DNA from 2 places in the Paenibacillus hamazuiensis genome. Region 2 is predicted to be linked to the other one. Evidence: riboswitches for the same ligand, from Rfam matches in the RefSeq annotation. Region 2 holds a riboswitch; the other holds the start of a gene.

Region 1 (8,012 bases), 1.9 Mb from region 2:
TTCCATCGCAACCGCGATCCGCTGTGCCCGGCGAATGCTCTGCGCCAGCAGCGGGATTGCATACATTTTCAAACGGTCGAACACGCCGGCCAGCCCGCGCCGATAACGGACGCCGCGCACTTTCAGCGCCTGGCGCAAAATTTGGAATTCGTCCATCATGATCGGGATGAGCCTCATCGCCGCCATAAAGCTGTAGGCGTACTTCGCCGGAAGCTTCGCCTGCTGCATCAGCGAGTAAAACAGCAGCACCGGGCGCGTCGTCAGCGCAAAGAGCAGGCCGACCGCGGCGAAGTTGACCGTTTTCAGACCGACGTGCATGCCCCGGATAAAGCTCTCTTCGGATATGCGGATCAGTCCCCACTTGAACCAAACGGTGTCGCCTTTTCCGAAAAACGTCATCGACACCGATGAGGAGACGAACAGCAGCACGAACGGCAGCGACAAAAGCAGCACCCGGCGCCCCGGATGACCGGTAAAAAGCGCAAGCAGCACAAAGCCGAAAACCGTAAAATAAATCAGGATGTTGATGTTGTCCGTCATCAGCACGAACAGAAATACGACCAAACTAAGCGCAAGCTTCAAGGCGGGGTTGATCCGGTGAAGCCACGTCTCATTAAATGCAAAGGGCAGCATCCGGCCTCACCTCCCCACTTGCGGCGCGCTCCTGCAAAAACACGGCCGGCTCCGTATCGCGGATCAGCTTCCCCTGCCGCACGACCCAGACGCGCGTCGCAAAATGCCGGACGATGTCCATATCGTGGGTAACCATGATCAGTGTCGTCCCGAGCTGTCTCCACTCCTCCAGCTTCTCCAGCAGCGCGAACGTATTTTTCGCATCCTGGCCGAACGTCGGCTCGTCGAGCAGCATCGCCTGCCGGCCGCGAACCGCCGTGGCGGCGACGCTGAGCCTGCGCTTCTGGCCAAGCGACAGCTGGTACGGATGCCGCGTTTCCGTGCCGTCGAGCCCGAAACGCGCGAGCTGCCCGCGCACTTCAGCATCGAGCTGCGCCGCGGCGGCGTTATCGCTCCGCCCTTGCTCCATGCGAAGCGTATGGGCGATTTCATCGTGGACGGAGTTCGTCACAAACTGGAACTCCGGGTTTTGGAACACGAAGCCGAGCGCACCGGCGACGTCGTCGAACCGGCGGACTTCCCGGCCTTCCAGCCGGTAGCCCCCGCTTGTCGCGATGAGCTGCATCAACGCTTGCAGCAGCGTGCTTTTCCCGGCGCCGTTCTCGCCGACAACGGCGATCCACTCGCCCGCGGCGGCACGTGCCTCCGCCGCCTCGATGCGCGCGATTTTGCCGCCGCGGTAGCCGGCGAAATCGCGCAGCTCCAGCAGCGGAGCGGCCGCCGCGCCGCTGCCCGCACCTTGCGGCGGCGTCCCCGAGTCCGCCGCCGCAGCCGCTTCTCCGGACGCGCGCAGCGTCCGGAACCGCTCGCTCCCGGCGTAATCCTGCCATACGCCGGGGTACCAGATCCCGTATTCCGCGAGCAGCCGCTTGTGCTCGCGGAATACGGCCCCGGCTGCGCCGTCGGCGATAATCGCGCCCGCCGCGTCAAATATGACGACCCGATCGACGAAATCGATCACCTCGTCGATTTTATGCTCGACGATGACCACCGTCTTGCCTTGCCCGATGGATTTGATCGTCTCCCACACCATCTTGGTGCCCTCCGGATCGAGCAGTGCCGTCGGCTCGTCGAGAAACAGCGCCTCCGGCTGCAGCGCCATCACCGACGCGATCGCAAGCCGCTGCTTCATGCCCTGCGACAATGCCGCAATCGGGGTATGCAGATCGCCAAGCTGAAGACCTACACGCTCCAGCAGACCGCTCATCATCCCCCTCATGCGTTCCCGCGGCACCTGCAGGTTTTCCAGCACGAAAGCAAGCTCTTCATCGACGAACGGCATGCAAAACTGCGTATCCGGATCCTGAAACACATATCCCCACGATTCCGGAATGCGAATCCGCTCATATTTGAGCGGAATGTCGATCGAACCGGGGATAAGCCCGGTCAACACCTGCAGCAGCGTGCTTTTCCCGCAGCCGCTCGGACCGAGCAGCAGCACCTTCTGGCCGGGCTCCACCTGCAGCGTAAGATCCGCGAACAGAAGCCCGTCCGTGCCGGGAAATTTCAGCCGCAGCTTTTCCACACCCGCCGCGCCGGCGCTCATTTGAAATCCAGCGCCTTATAATCGTCTTGCGAAGCCGGACGCACAAGGCTCGTAACTCCCGTCGCTTCCAACGCCTTAACCAGATAGTAGGCGCAGATGCCCGTGAAGAACACCGAGCCGACAAAACGGAACACGATGTACAGCGCCAGGTTCCACGAAACGAGGTCGGCCATGGACCCTTTGTAAACGTCCATAACCAGCGACCCGGCGGCGGCGCCTACAGCGGCGAGACAGGCGGAAGACAGCGACGCCTTGCGGTAAGCGAAAAGAGCGAAGACAAGCTCAGCCCCCAAACCTTGCATAATGCCGTAGGTCAGCGCCTCCACGCCGTACTGCGAGCCCATGACAAGTTCACCGGAGGCCGCCGCAGCCTCGGCGAGCAGTGCAATACCGGGCTTGCGGATCAGCAAAAATGCGACGGTCGAGGCGATAAACCACATGCCGTAAACGAGCTGGTCCGCCTGAACTCCCACCAGCTTCACAACTTCGGATACCGGCCCCCACAGACGGTAAATCACCGCGAACAGAACCGCGATCACGACGGTGACCAAAATATCGGACAACTTGAGCTTCTTGGACATAACGCATGTTCACTCCCTTTTTAAATGAAATAAGCCCCTTCCGGAAAAGAAGGGGCGCCGCGCGGCATGATAACATGCTGCCCCTTCCTTGCCTCTGTCGGAGTAAAGCGGCAGCATAGTCCCGAGAAATCAAAAAACCACACGGAATAACCGCGTGGTCTTAAAAACTCGCACGTTTATCCTCTCTACGCTGGCATTACCCAGATCAGATTTACGGTCAGCGGCATACGGCCGCTATCTCAGCCTGACTTCATCAAGCCCCCGTGAAGCTTATTTGGTTTGTTTTTACAATACAACATGAATCCCGGTTTGCGCAACTGTTATTTTTTGGTGTTCAATAATGGAAAAGGACTCCCTTGCGGGAGCCCCTCCGACGGCGAATTAGTGTCGATCTTCCTATCCTCTACCTAGAGCCTCGGTTTACCTGCAACGTCCTTACTGTGGGGTACCACACTAACGAGTCTTTGGCACATCCCTCCGCTTCTATCTCGAGTCGGAAATCTCCTTGGAATGTTTCGTTGAAATGTTCAACGGAACCACACCTCTCTTTTTCACCGTCGAAGATAGTATGGACCGGCTCATCGTTTCATATGCATGGTCTTAAAAAAATATTTACAAATGCTGATGAACGAACCACATCATCGCTTCCTCGTGAAAAGGCAGCCCTTCGTGACCGTAATCGTGGTAAATCTTCAGCTCCTTCTCCGCGGCCAAATGGTTGTAGGCGGCAAAACACGTGGAAGGAGGGCATGTCGTATCCTGCAGCGTGATCGCCATTAAGGTGCGCGCTTTGATTCGGGGAGCAAAGTTCATCCCGTCAAAATAGCTGAGCGTCCGGTAAACCTGCTCTTCCTGCAAGTGCTCGGGATCGAAGCGGCGGAACCAGTTTTTGATCTCCGGGTACGGTCCGGTGCTGTGAATTTCCACGGAGCGCCGGAAGTCGCACAGAAACGGATAAACCGGCATCGCCACTTTGGGCCGATCATCAATGCCTGCAACGGCAAGCGTCAAGCCGCCGCCCTGGCTGCCGCCGTATACGGCTATGCGCGAAACGTCGATTTCCGGCCGGGCGCAAACAAAATCGAGTGCACGCACGCAGTCGATGTACACCTGCTTGTAATAATACGTGTTCGGATCGGCAATGCCGAGCGACATCCAGCCTACGGCGCTTCCTTCCGGGTAACGGGCGAGATCCGGGGTGAGGCCCCCCTGTCCTCTCGTATCGATCGCAAGCGCCGCAAGCCCCATCGACGCCCAATGCAGCAGCTCGTTCGGGCGCCCGCGGTTGCCGGAGTACCCGTGATAACGCACGATAACGGGCAGCGGCCCCTGAGCTTCTGCGGGAACGACATACCAGCCGTGCACCGGCGTGCCGTCCGCGCCGTCGTAAACGAGATCGTATACCTTTACGCTGGAGACGGGATATTCCACCTCCTGCAGCCGCGCATTGAGCGGAAACGTTCGGGATACCTCCAATTGACGCTGCCAAAACGAATCGAAATCTTTTTCCGCCGTAAGCTCGGGCCGGTATTCGCGAAGCTTGGCTAAGGGCAAGTCTACAAGTGGCATAACGGAACATCCTTTCGCTTGAAAAATGGCACGATTCCCAGTAAGAAACCCTTTTCATTGTACCAAATTTTTCGCCTCTGCCCACCGTTTTCCTGAAAATTTTCGGCGTTCGAAGATCCGAAACAATGGAAACCTTTGGACGCTGCCAAGCGTCTTAACAAATAATGGGCGCTGTCCATGCAAAAAATAACGAAAGGAACGGATGGATGCACATGAAAAGAACATTTGGCGCGCTAGCCCAAAGAGCGGCCGCCGCCGCACTCCTGATGGCGCTCCCTTGGGCAAATGCAGCCGGGGCGGAAGCTTCCGTCCCCTCCGTGATCACCGTAGTCAAGGAGGCGCCGTTTTATGCATCCGCGGGCGAAGAAACGCCGACAGGCCGGCTGAGTGCTTATCAGACCCTTAAGATCAAAGATACCGCAACCGCCGGAGGGGATATTTGGTACAAAATCGATACGTGGCTCGGAGAGCAATGGATTTCCCGAAGTTCGGGAGCCTTCGAAGGAGAGATCGAATCCGTCGCCTTTACCGCCCATACGCTTAGGGTAGAGCCGCTCTACGACACCCCTTCTCTGACCCCGCTGACGGAGCAGCGGATCGCTCCGCAGGAAATATACGTCACCGGCCGATACCACGATTGGTATCGCATTATGACCGCGGACCGGTCGGAAAAATGGCTCGACGAGCCGCTGCTGCTGGAGAACATCCGGGAAGAGCCCGCCGGCTTCGACATGCTGCTGACCCGCGAGACGCAGCTATATGAAGTTCCTTACTTAAAAAAATCGCCGATTGCGCTTGCGCCGCAAACCGTGCACGTCATAGCCGGTTGGGATACGGGGAAGGAGGGATACCGCTTCCGGGAAATCGTCTGGTACAAGATCGAGACGGACCAAGGTCCGCGCTGGGTGCTGCCGGCAGATGAAAAAATCGGCGTCAAGCCTGTGCATGAAACGGTCTCGCTGCCGACCGGAGGTTACGGCGTATCCGCGCCCGAAACGAACGACGAAGCCGTCTGGTTCGAGCCGGGTGCGAAGCTGGAGGCAATGGCGCGTTGGAACGGTTGGTTCCAGGTGAAAGCCAGCGGCGGACGGACGGTCTGGATTAACCCGGAGCGGTCGCTGCGGCTGCGGCCGCCGGGAACTGCACCTTCCCGCGTAACGCTGCAGCTGACCGGTGAGACGGCGGTTTATACGTACCCGAGTCCTAACGCCGTCGCTCATCCGAAAGGCTACTACGCTCCGCAGGAAGTCGAAAGCATCGCCAAGTGGTCCGGGGACGACCGGCTCGACTGGTACTTGTTCCGCGGAGCGGACGGAGATCTGTGGCTTCCGAAGCCGCGAAGCGCATCCGACCGGTCGCTGGTCGGCAGTTGGACCTTCCTCCGGCAGGATCCCGGCACGGGAAGCGGTAAAGGCGCCCCGTTTGTTATGGTTTTTGGCAAAAACTCGCAAAGACATGCATTTGAACGGCAGGAAGGCATTCCGTTCAGCTTGACGATCCTAAATGCCTCGAATTTGCCGACAGCTTTTTCGGAGCCGGTGGAATTCGAGCTGCAAATCTATAAACCGGGCGGCCCGTCCGCGGAAGACGCGGCAAAGCTGCCCGAACCGCACGATGTCGTGTGGACCCGCAAGCTGCCCCCGCTTCAATCGGCTTTTCCCGGACCGGGGGCCTATTCCATCCACATCGAGTGGGATCAGCGGGATGAAGGCGGCCATCCTGCGCCTCCCGGCGAATATTCGGCACGGATCGTGCCTGTCCCTATACGGTACGAAATCGGCGAAGGCCGGGAGGCAAGGTCTATGAGCAAAGAGGAGATGCAGGCGGCGCTCGGCGCCCCGGAGGTATTTGCGATTATGCCCGAATGATGCTGCCGGTTAACCGGGTCAGCCCCTTGCCGCAGCCCCTTATTTTAGGCTTTGCCTGTTGCGTTGCGGGTGGTTCTGTGTCAATATAACGTTGTGCCTATTTACGTTTTCAGGAAGAGAAAGGAACCGGTGACCTTAAATCATGAAGCCTTTGTTTCGGCTGCTTACCGAGCTGTCGTCCCGAAAAACCATATCCCGTCTGACAGGCGCCTTCGCCAAATCGAAAGCGAGCAAAGCGCTCATCCCCCGCTTTGCCAAGACATACGGAATTCGGGTGGAGGACGCTGAAAAACATATAAGCGAGTACGCTTCGCTGAACGAATTTTTTACGAGACGGCTGAAAAGCGGGCTGCGTCCGGTCGATACGGCTCAGAGTACTGTGGTCAGTCCCGTCGACGCGCTCATCACCGGAATGGGGCGGATCGAATCCGGCCAAATTCTCAATGTGAAAGGACAAGACTACACGATCGAGGAGCTGCTGAACCGCTCTCCCCGAATGGTCAGCTACGAACACGGATTTTATCTTGTGCTCTATCTCAGCCCGACCGACTATCACCGCATCCATTCTCCGGTCACCGGCGATATATTGGAAAAAGAACACGTGCCCGGCAAAGTGTACCCGGTCAACGATTTCGGATTGCGCCACATGCCCCGGGTGCTGAGCCGCAACGAACGGCTGATCACCTACATGCAGCATGAAAGCGGCGAGGTGGCGGTCGTCAAGGTAGCGGCGATGAACGTCAGCAGCATTCAGTACGTCGATCCGCTGCCCAATCATTTGGAACGAGGCGACGAGCTTGCTTATTTCGAATTCGGCTCGACCGTCGTGCTGCTGCTCGAAACGAATACGTTCGAATGCCGCAGCGACCTTGCGGTCGGCAGCAAAGTCCGGATGGGCGAAGCTCTCGGCAAGCTGCGTCCGAAGGCCTGATAGCCTTTCCGCGAAAAGGCTGGCTTCCATGTCCCGCTCCATAATAATTTTCACAGGAAAAAAGGACCTCCTTCTCCACATTGCCGTGGATTTGGGGTCCTTTCGTTCATAATCGGGGAAAACGTGCCTTTGCGGAAAATCATTTTAGCTGAGCGTATCCTGTGCCGGAAAGAACAAGGGACTCGGCTCGAGAGGCTCCTCCACAGGGATGCGTGGAATCGCCGCTGCTCTTACTTGCGCCGTCGTTGTGCTGATATCCCGCATAGCTTGCACATCCCCGGCCGCAGCGGCGAGCTGATACAGCGTGTTCAGGCTGCCGATCGCCTGCTCTTTGCCTGTCGTGCCGTTCGCCCAATTGCCCAGCACCCGCCGCTTCTCCTCCTCGATGAACCACTGCAGCGCTTTTCTCCTCATGGCTTGTACCTCCGCTGCTTGCTGACCCGGATGTCTGTAATGCCCGCATTATAGCCTATAAGGTATTTTTCGCCAAAAGGCCGCTAAACAAACGCTGTCTGCAAGATGCAGCGAAGCCGGAGCTGCCGAGACCATTTGCGCGTGCCGCCAATCTTCCGCGGAAACCGAAGCGAAACAGGGAAAACGGGAAATGACTCTTTCAATTTGTTCCGGCCGCATAGGAACCTCCTAAACCCAATTTGACCGCGGCACGCCGCATCGCTTCGACCCCCAGCTCCATCTGCTCCATGCTCAGCAGCTGAAACTGGAAATAGGCACCGTACCGGGGAAGCTTGCCGTCCTCCCCGATGCCTGCTGCTGACTCCGACCAAATAACGCCCGCCTCATTGCACGCTTCCCTATAGGCAGGGTAATGTTCCGGATCGCCCTTCCACCAACCGAATATATGAAGTCCGGCGTCGCCTTCCATC
Region 2 (8,012 bases):
GCGCGCTGCTCCGCCAAAGGCATATAGGCGTCGGTCACCGCCGTAATGACGCATTCATTCCCCAGCTTGGAAAATTCGCGCATGTGAACGTTTCCAATGTTGCCGGCTCCGATTACGCCGATTCTGATTTTACCGCTGTTTCCCATCGAAAATTCCTCCTCGGAAGCGTGTTCAACAAATTTTTCCTCACGAATATATGGTAAAATAAAGCGGAGAAAAAAGCGTTGCGCATTTTTCGGACAATATCCCATTTTTTCGGAATCCATTTTCGGAAAGGAACCGCCCGAGGCATGACTTACTTTCCAAAATATTTAAAAACGTACCCGAATATGCACTCCTCTTTTCCGTTTCACCTGAGCATGAACCGGCTGTCGAACGGCTATCCGGCCCATCGCCACGATTTTCTCGAGTTTTCCTACGTGGTCGAGGGAAGCGGCTCGGAAACGATCAACGGCATCAATCATCGCATGGAGCCCGGTACCTTTACGTTCGTGCTGCCGTATCAGGTGCACGAGCTGTTTACGGACCCTGGCAGCACGCTGGTGCTGTACAACTGCATGTTCAGCATGGACCTGCTCATGGAAAAAAGCACGGACGGCGATTTCTCCGCGCTGCTGGACGATGAGGAGCTGCTTCCTTCTTACGCGCAGCTTACCGGCTCGGATATGGAATGCATGGACCGCCTTCTCGATCAAATGTACCGCGAATATGGAGGCAGCGGGCGCTGGAGAGAAACGGTGATCCTGCTCAAGCTGAAGGAGGCGCTCGTCTATTTCGACCGTTTCCGCAGGGGACACGCATCCGACCCGGCCACTCCGTCCCGCCCCGCCGTCAAGCAAGGGTATCCGGTATGGCCGATCATCCATTACATTCACCGCAACTACCAGGAGGACCTGTCGCTTTCCGATCTGGCCAAAAAGTTTCCGCTCAGCGTCTCGCGCATCAGCGAGGTGATCAAGCAGACGACGGGGCAGACGTTCGTCCACTTTCTGCACGATCTGCGTATCCGCCACGCCTGCGGCCTGCTGGTTTCCACCGAAATGAGCGTGGCGGAAATCGCGCTGGAGGTCGGTTACGGCTCGTACAAGACGTTTTCCCGCATCTTTCGGGAGAGCAAAGGCGTAGTCCCGACCGAATACCGCAAGCTGAAAGCCTGATCTGACGCCCCTTTAAGCGTTTGACCGACCGCCTCCGCAGCGCCGAAACGCTTACCCTGGCCAAACGCAATCTTCCGGAGCCTTGTCCGGAACGAACCGTACAAACGACGTTTCCTTCAGCTGATGCGTATCCGTGCGGTCCGCATATTGGATGCGGCACACGAGGCGAGGCTCCAGCCGCTGAACGCCCCTTTCCCGGGCCGCATGCAAAGGCTGCGCCAACTCCAGAAAAAGCCGCCGCATTTCCTCGGAAATGCCGCTGCTGACCGATGCGACCGGTTTGTTTTTGACTGTTCGGAAATGAAGGCCGAGCACCAGTTCGAACGGCTCCATACGGTATCCGAGCACTACGGTATCAATGGTCCGGACATGCTTGAATTTAAGCCAGTCCGCAGTGCGCGAGCCCGGGACGTACAGCGAATGCTTCCGCTTCGCCACGATTCCTTCCAGTCCGAGCGCATCCGTCTGCTCGAACAAAACGCGTCCGTCCCCCTCCCGGTACATCGTAGGGGTCAAAAGAGCGGAAGGCCGGATTATGCCCTGCAGACGGCGCTTCCGTTCCATCAGCGGTTCGTTCAAGAGAGAATCGCCGCCGCTGAACAACACGTCGAACGCAACAAATGTCGCAGGATGCGTTCGCAGCGCCTGTTCGATTTTGAGCGAATGGCTGAGCCTGAGCCGATAGGCAAAATCGTCAAACGCCGGCCTGCCGTCACGCAGGCAGATGCCTTCGCAATCCAAAATCGCCGAATGCGCATCGATCGCGTCGGCCGCCTGCGCAAGCTCAGGGAATTTAAAGGTGACATTTGCCCCGTTTCGGGCATATGCCTCCACGCGGTCGCCGTTTTTGTGCAGCTGTATCCTCGCTCCATCCCATTTCGGCTCAAATATGTAATTATCGTCGTCAAACGGCGCCGTTCCCGGCGCGGCCAGCATGGGCGGTATGAACGTCGGCACATTCTCTCTCCTTTCCTAAATCCGCACCCTTTTTACCCATTGTAACCCCCATCTTGCGAAAAAACACGTAACCGGCGGCATAACAACGCGAACAAATCCCCAAAGTGCAGTGAACCTCCGCAGCCTATACCGTTAGAGCAGAAGGATCTGCCGGCACCGGACGCTCCACCTAACCACGGATGAACTTCCTGGATTCGCCGATCAAAGCGTTTGGAAATACATTTTGGGGGCCCCCGTTTATCCTCAAATATCAGCCGCACCTAGTTTCCTAATAAGGCAAAAAAGCCGTCCCCGTCGGGACGGCTTTCCGCGATTCGCCGATTTATTTTCCGAAGCCAAGCGCCTGCAAATTGCGCAAGCTGATCTCCAGGCTGTCGAACGGATTGCGCTCATAGCACTGATCCTGCTCCACCGCGCCCCACTCGACGCCGGTATCCACGCATGCCTGCAAAATGCGCGGGAAGTTCATGTTGCCTTCGCCCACTTCGGCAAACAACCGCTCGCCGCGGTTATTCGTTACCTTCATGTCCTTCAGGTGCACGACCATCATGCGGCCTTTGACCTTTTCGATCCACGCCGCCGGATCGGCGCCGCCGGCCTGCACCCAATGCACGTCGAGCTCAAAATGGACCGCTTCCGGATCGGCCTGCTCGAACAAAATGTCCATGCCGGTTTTGCCGTCGAATTTGACAAACTCGAAATCGTGGTTGTGATAAATAAACTGCAGCCCGGCTTCACGCAGCTTTTTGCCGATATCCGTGGCGATTTTGGCAAACTTTTCGTACCCTTCGCGGGAATCCCGAAACTCTTGCGGCAACCCGCCGAGCCCGACATATTTGCAGTTCCACAGCTGGTGTTTCTCGATTACTTCGTCCAGCTTCTCCGTCAAATCTCCGTACGAAATGTGCGTCGCGCAGATCGCCAGCTGCTCCTGGTCCGCCAGTTCCTTCAGCCGGCGGCTGTCGATCGGACCTACCCCGGACACCTGAACCGCATTGTAACCGATTTGCTTCACTTTTTTCAGCGTCGCCGCGATGTCTTCCGGAGTTTTCAAAAAATCTCTTAACGTGTATAGCTGTGCCGCAATTTTCAAAATGATCACCCAATCTGCGTTTAATAAGATTCATCCCCATCATACCATCATCGCAGGGACAAAATCATCGCATCCCGTTTGCGAAAATAAACGCAAATTTAACTGTGGTTGGTGTCGTCATGAAGCCCATCCAGCACGGACTTCTCCGTTTTTTTCGGCCAGCGGATTCCCCGCTCCCAGGCAAGCACAAACTCCTCGTAGCGCCTCGCTTCCGGAACTTTATCCAACGTTCCGAATGCGCGTTCGATCGCCAGCAGCTGGGAGCGATGCGCCTTGAGCGCCTCCGCTTTCATCGCCCACATGTCCGCCGTGTCCAGCCTGACGGACGGAAGATGCCCGCTTAACTCAAGCGCGGGAGAAGAGCAGTAGTACAGCTTTTGCACCGACGGGCCTCCTCCGCCGAGCACCGCCTTCGTCGTCACCTGCGAGATCGCGATATGGTCGCGATGCCCGTTTCCCCCGTCCGGCGGAAACGTCACGACCACCTGCGGTTCGTGCCGCTGCAAAAAAGCCGTCACCTGCCGCAAAAACTCGTCCGGATCGGCTTCCTGCAGCTGCCCGTCCGGAAAATCGAGAAACTGAACCGCCTCTTGCGGAATCCCCAGGATGCGTGCCGCCTCTTCCATTTCCCGAACACGGATTGCTCCAAGCTGCTCTCTGGTCAAATTCAAATCTTTGACGTAGCCGTTTTTGTACCCTGCGTCCCCCTTTGTGGCAAGCAGCAGCGATACGGGCACCTGCGCGTCCGCCAGCTTGCGGATGAGGCACGAACAAAGAAACGTCTCGTCGTCCGGATGGGCAAATAAAAACGCGACTTTCGCCGTCATGCGCTTCTCCCCCGTCTAGTCGGCTCGGCGAACCGATGCGTACTCGGCAAGCTCGGTCCGGCCAATCCGGTGCAGCCGGTTCAGCAGCTCCACCTGAAAGGCGCCGGGGCTATCCGGGCCGGAAAGCCGTACGGCGGCTTCGGCCGCTGCGCTGTAATAGGCGAGCGCCGCTGCGGTAGCCGCCACCGGGTCCGGCTCCACTGCGGCAAACGCACCGATGATCGATGTGAGCAGGCAGCCCGTTCCCGTTACTCGGGTCAGGAGCGGCGTTCCGCCGCTGACTATGTACGCGAGCTCGCCATCGCTCACGACGTCTTCCTTGCCGGTAACCGCCACCGTGCAGCCTAACGTTTTCGCCGCTTCGCGGGCCAACGCGACGACATCGGCTCCCGACTGCTCAGCCGCATCGACGCCTTTGATCGACCAAGCTTTGCCGATGACATTGGCCACTTCCGCCGCGTTGCCTCTTAAGATGGACACCCGCAGCTCCTTCATGATGCGCCTGGCGGTTTCCGTACGGTAGGGCGTCGCCCCGGCTCCAACCGGGTCGAAAATAACCGGCACGCCATGCAAATTCGCCGACTCGCCGGCAATCCTCATCGACCGAACGACCGATTCGTCGAGCGTCCCCATATTCAGCACGAGGGCGCCGGCGATTTTCGCCATATCGGCCACTTCTTCATGGGCGTAGGCCATCACGGGCGATGCCCCCAAAGCGAGCAGCCCGTTGGCGGTAAAGTTCGTCACCACCACATTCGTAATGTTATGCACTAGCGGGCTTTGGGCCCGCACTTTCTCCAAAATGTCGGCGATTCGCCCGGAGTTTACGGTCATGCGGTTTTCCTCCTTTTTTTTCGCGAAGCAGACAAAAAAACACCTCCGCGTCAGGCAAAGGTGCTCTGCATCTTCGCTCTCCCTACGCCGGCATTATCCTGGCAGGTTCAAACGGTAAACGGCGGACCGGCCGTACTCTCAGCCCGCTCCTGCGGGCTCCCATGGCGTATGAAATTACTTTTTATGATACCGTACTGTTTAATCACGGTCAATCATCTTGACGAGGAGCGGCCTCCTCGTAAAAAACAATTCGGTTCCCGAACGGATCGTGCACGCTAAACTCCTTGGTGTCCCACGGAGTCCGCTCCAGTCCGGGACGGGCGTATTTATAGTTTTTACCGAGCAGTCCCGCATGGTACTCAGCGATGCCGCTTACGGGGATGCGAACCGCCGCCCCCGGGCAAGCGTCCCCATGATGCTCCGACAAATGGAGCACGCAGGAGCCGAGGGAAATTTGCATATACAGCGGCAAATTCTCCTCGAACCGATGCTCCCAGTCGCACCGGAACTCCAAAAAGTCCAAGTAAAACCGCTTCGCCTTCTCTTCATCAAAAATGCGGATGATCGGCGTTGCCGACCCCATCGCCACTTCGCGATGTTCCATCATCTGCACCTCCCGGTTAATTGGGCTGCAGGTCCGTCAGCGTACCCACAGCCATTGTATCACAATTGAACCGCGGTGCGGTATTCGGACGGAGTCTTGCCTTTCAGCTTCTTGAACACCTGGGTAAAATATTTCGGGTCCCTGTAACCGACAAGGGGCGCCACCTGATACACCTTCACTTCCGTATTCCGCAAAATGGAGCATGCCCGATCGATGCGCAATTGGGTTAAATATTCAAGAAACGTCACGCCGCTCTCTTTCTTGAACAGCACGCAAAAATGGCTGCAGCTGAGGCCCGCGAACTCCGCAACCTCATCGATGCCGAGATCGTAATGGTACCTCTCCGCCATATAGTCCATCGCTTTGCGGATCGAACGCTTCTCTTCCTCCCGGGAAACGTCGTCGGCAAATTCGTCGATATACCGCTCCAGCGTCGCCGCAAGCAGCCGTTCGGCTTCGTCGAGCGTGCCGCATTGCGGGAACTGGGCGATCAGCTCCTGCAGCTGCGGCAGCGGTTTGCCGCACAGATCGGCAAGCCGGCGGGACAGGCCGACCGACAGCTCGATCATCAGCGCGGCCGCCTCCTCCTGGTGCAGGTCGCCCTCCCGCATATCGCCGGTGAGCCGCCCGATATGCGCAGCCAGCCGCGGCTTGTCGAAGCCGGCCATCGCCTCGGCAAGCCGCAGCTCCCAGCCGGGCAGCGCCGCTGCGGCGGTCCGGCTGCGCGGTGACGTGCCGCCGCCTGCCTCCTGTCCGACTGCCGACGGCTGCGCATCGGCGTACACCCGCTCGCGTCCGCCGGCGAATCGCGCCAGCAGCGCATGCGACGCGCTGCGGTAGCATGCGTAAAGCTCGCTTACGCCGGAATGCTTCCGGCTGATGCCGACCGAACACGACAGCTTCGTGCACGATTTGACCAGCCGGATGATCTCTTCGGCGATCCGCCCGATTTCCGCGTCCGCCTGATCCCCGCGGGACGAATCGGCATGCTGCAGCAGCATGACCCATTCTCCGCTGCGGAACGGAAATACGGTGAACGCGCCGCATTTCTCCCCGTATTCGGTCAGCACGTTGCCGACCGCGAAAAACCACAGCTTCCGGTCCTCGCGGCTCCAGCGGGCGACCTCCAGCATGTCGTCGAGCGCGATGACCAGCATCGCGTACGGATGCTCGAGATCCCAGCCTCGCAGCCAATACGAAGGATCGAACGGCTTGTCGCCGCCCTCCAGCATGCTGCCGATCAGTCGTTCCCTGACGAGGCTGGACAGCGCCTGAGCCGACCGCGTCAAGTAATCGCGCTCCGAATGAATCTCGGCCTCCTGATCGAGGCGGGTTTTCGCTTCGCGCATCACCGACTCCAATTCCTCGTGGTCGATCGGCTTGAGCAAATAGTCGAAAGCGCCGTGCCGCAGCGCCTCCCGGGCATACTCGAACTCCCCGTACCCGCTCAGCAGCACGAAAAGAGGGGTTCCCTCGCGCTGCCCCGCCTCCTTCATCATGGAGATCCCGTCCAGCATCGGCATCCGGATATCGCTGATCACAATATCCGGCTTCGCGCTTCGGATCACGGCAAGCCCTTCTTCGCCGTTGGCCGCTTCGCCGACGATCGCAATGCCCAGCTCTTCCCACGGCAGCGCGACCTTTAGACTTCGCAAAATGATCGGTTCGTCGTCCACAAGGACAACCCGGTACATCCTGGACAAGTGAAACCTCCTCCCTTTTAAAGATTTCGTCTCAATCGTTCTTGGCGTGTTCCTTATTTCCCGGTCAGCTCATAATACTGGCGAAGCTCCTTTTCCATCGACTCCAGCGCTTCCCGGGCGGTGACGCCTCCGGAAATGAGCCGTTCGGCCGCCTGGAAAAAAGGCTCCTGCAGCGCCGGAGGAAGCGTGTTATCATACGGCACGAATGTCGCCTTGGACGCCTCCAGCAAATCGACGATTTGCTTGTACACCGGCCCGGTCCGGGCATAATCGACATCGATTTTCATCGACGGAAGGCGCGACGACTCATAGACGATGCGCCGCTGCACGTCCGGGGAGTAAATCGCCTTCAGCAGCTCCAGCGCCGCCTTTTTCCGTTCCCCTTCCAGATTGGCGGAAAGACCGATGCCGAACGTGTAGCCGCTGGCAAGCCCCTGCGAAGAATCTTTGGCCGGCTGCGCCAGCTCCGGAAAGTTGAACACCCCCACATTCTCCGCAAAGCCGTTTCTGGCACCGTCGCCCTGAAACAAATTCAGTTCCCAGCTCCCGTTCAAAAACATCCCGGCCTTCCCGTCCATGAACAAATTTTCCGCATACGCGATGCTGCGGCTTTCCGACTGGTCGGGAAACGGATTCAGCCGGGCAAATTCGGCAAAACGTTCGGTCGCCCGCTCGTATTCGCCGCTTAAGAAGCTGCCGCTTCCTTTCACGATACGGTCGATCGCTCCCGAGCCGGCATACCGCTGCAAAAAGTAATGGTAGTGCATGGCGCCCGGCCAACGTTCCTCGTTTCCCATCGCGAAAGGCACGATGCCCGCCGCCTTCAGCTTCCCGATC

The links. A riboswitch is a leader RNA that binds a small molecule or an ion and turns the genes downstream of it on or off. The one in region 2 is predicted to bind thiamine pyrophosphate.
Region 1: it holds a riboswitch for thiamine pyrophosphate, as region 2 does, so the genes downstream of both, MYS68_RS21095 (ECF transporter S component) here and thiM (hydroxyethylthiazole kinase) in region 2, are expected to answer to the same signal.

What each region holds. Positions count from the first base shown of each region.
Region 1 covers NZ_JALRMO010000001.1:4,901,234-4,909,245, forward strand. The annotation lists gene MYS68_RS21085 (energy-coupling factor transporter transmembrane component T family protein) at 1-633, opposite strand, end outside; gene MYS68_RS21090 (ABC transporter ATP-binding protein) at 614-2,179, opposite strand; gene MYS68_RS21095 (ECF transporter S component) at 2,176-2,760, opposite strand; TPP riboswitch at 2,926-3,035, opposite strand; gene MYS68_RS21100 (acetylxylan esterase) at 3,373-4,329, opposite strand; gene MYS68_RS21105 (SH3 domain-containing protein) at 4,542-6,197, shown strand; gene asd (archaetidylserine decarboxylase) at 6,340-7,128, shown strand; gene MYS68_RS21115 (hypothetical protein) at 7,273-7,542, opposite strand; gene pdxR (MocR-like pyridoxine biosynthesis transcription factor PdxR) at 7,742-8,012, opposite strand, start outside.
Region 2 covers NZ_JALRMO010000001.1:2,966,380-2,974,391, forward strand. The annotation lists gene MYS68_RS13000 (Gfo/Idh/MocA family protein) at 1-146, opposite strand, end outside; gene MYS68_RS13005 (AraC family transcriptional regulator) at 291-1,157, shown strand; gene MYS68_RS13010 (ATP-dependent DNA ligase) at 1,209-2,114, opposite strand; gene MYS68_RS13015 (sugar phosphate isomerase/epimerase family protein) at 2,437-3,207, opposite strand; gene MYS68_RS13020 (PIG-L deacetylase family protein) at 3,306-4,034, opposite strand; gene thiM (hydroxyethylthiazole kinase) at 4,050-4,868, opposite strand; TPP riboswitch at 4,930-5,041, opposite strand; gene MYS68_RS13030 (glyoxalase superfamily protein) at 5,077-5,472, opposite strand; gene MYS68_RS13035 (response regulator) at 5,532-7,166, opposite strand; gene MYS68_RS13040 (ABC transporter substrate-binding protein) at 7,229-8,012, opposite strand, start outside.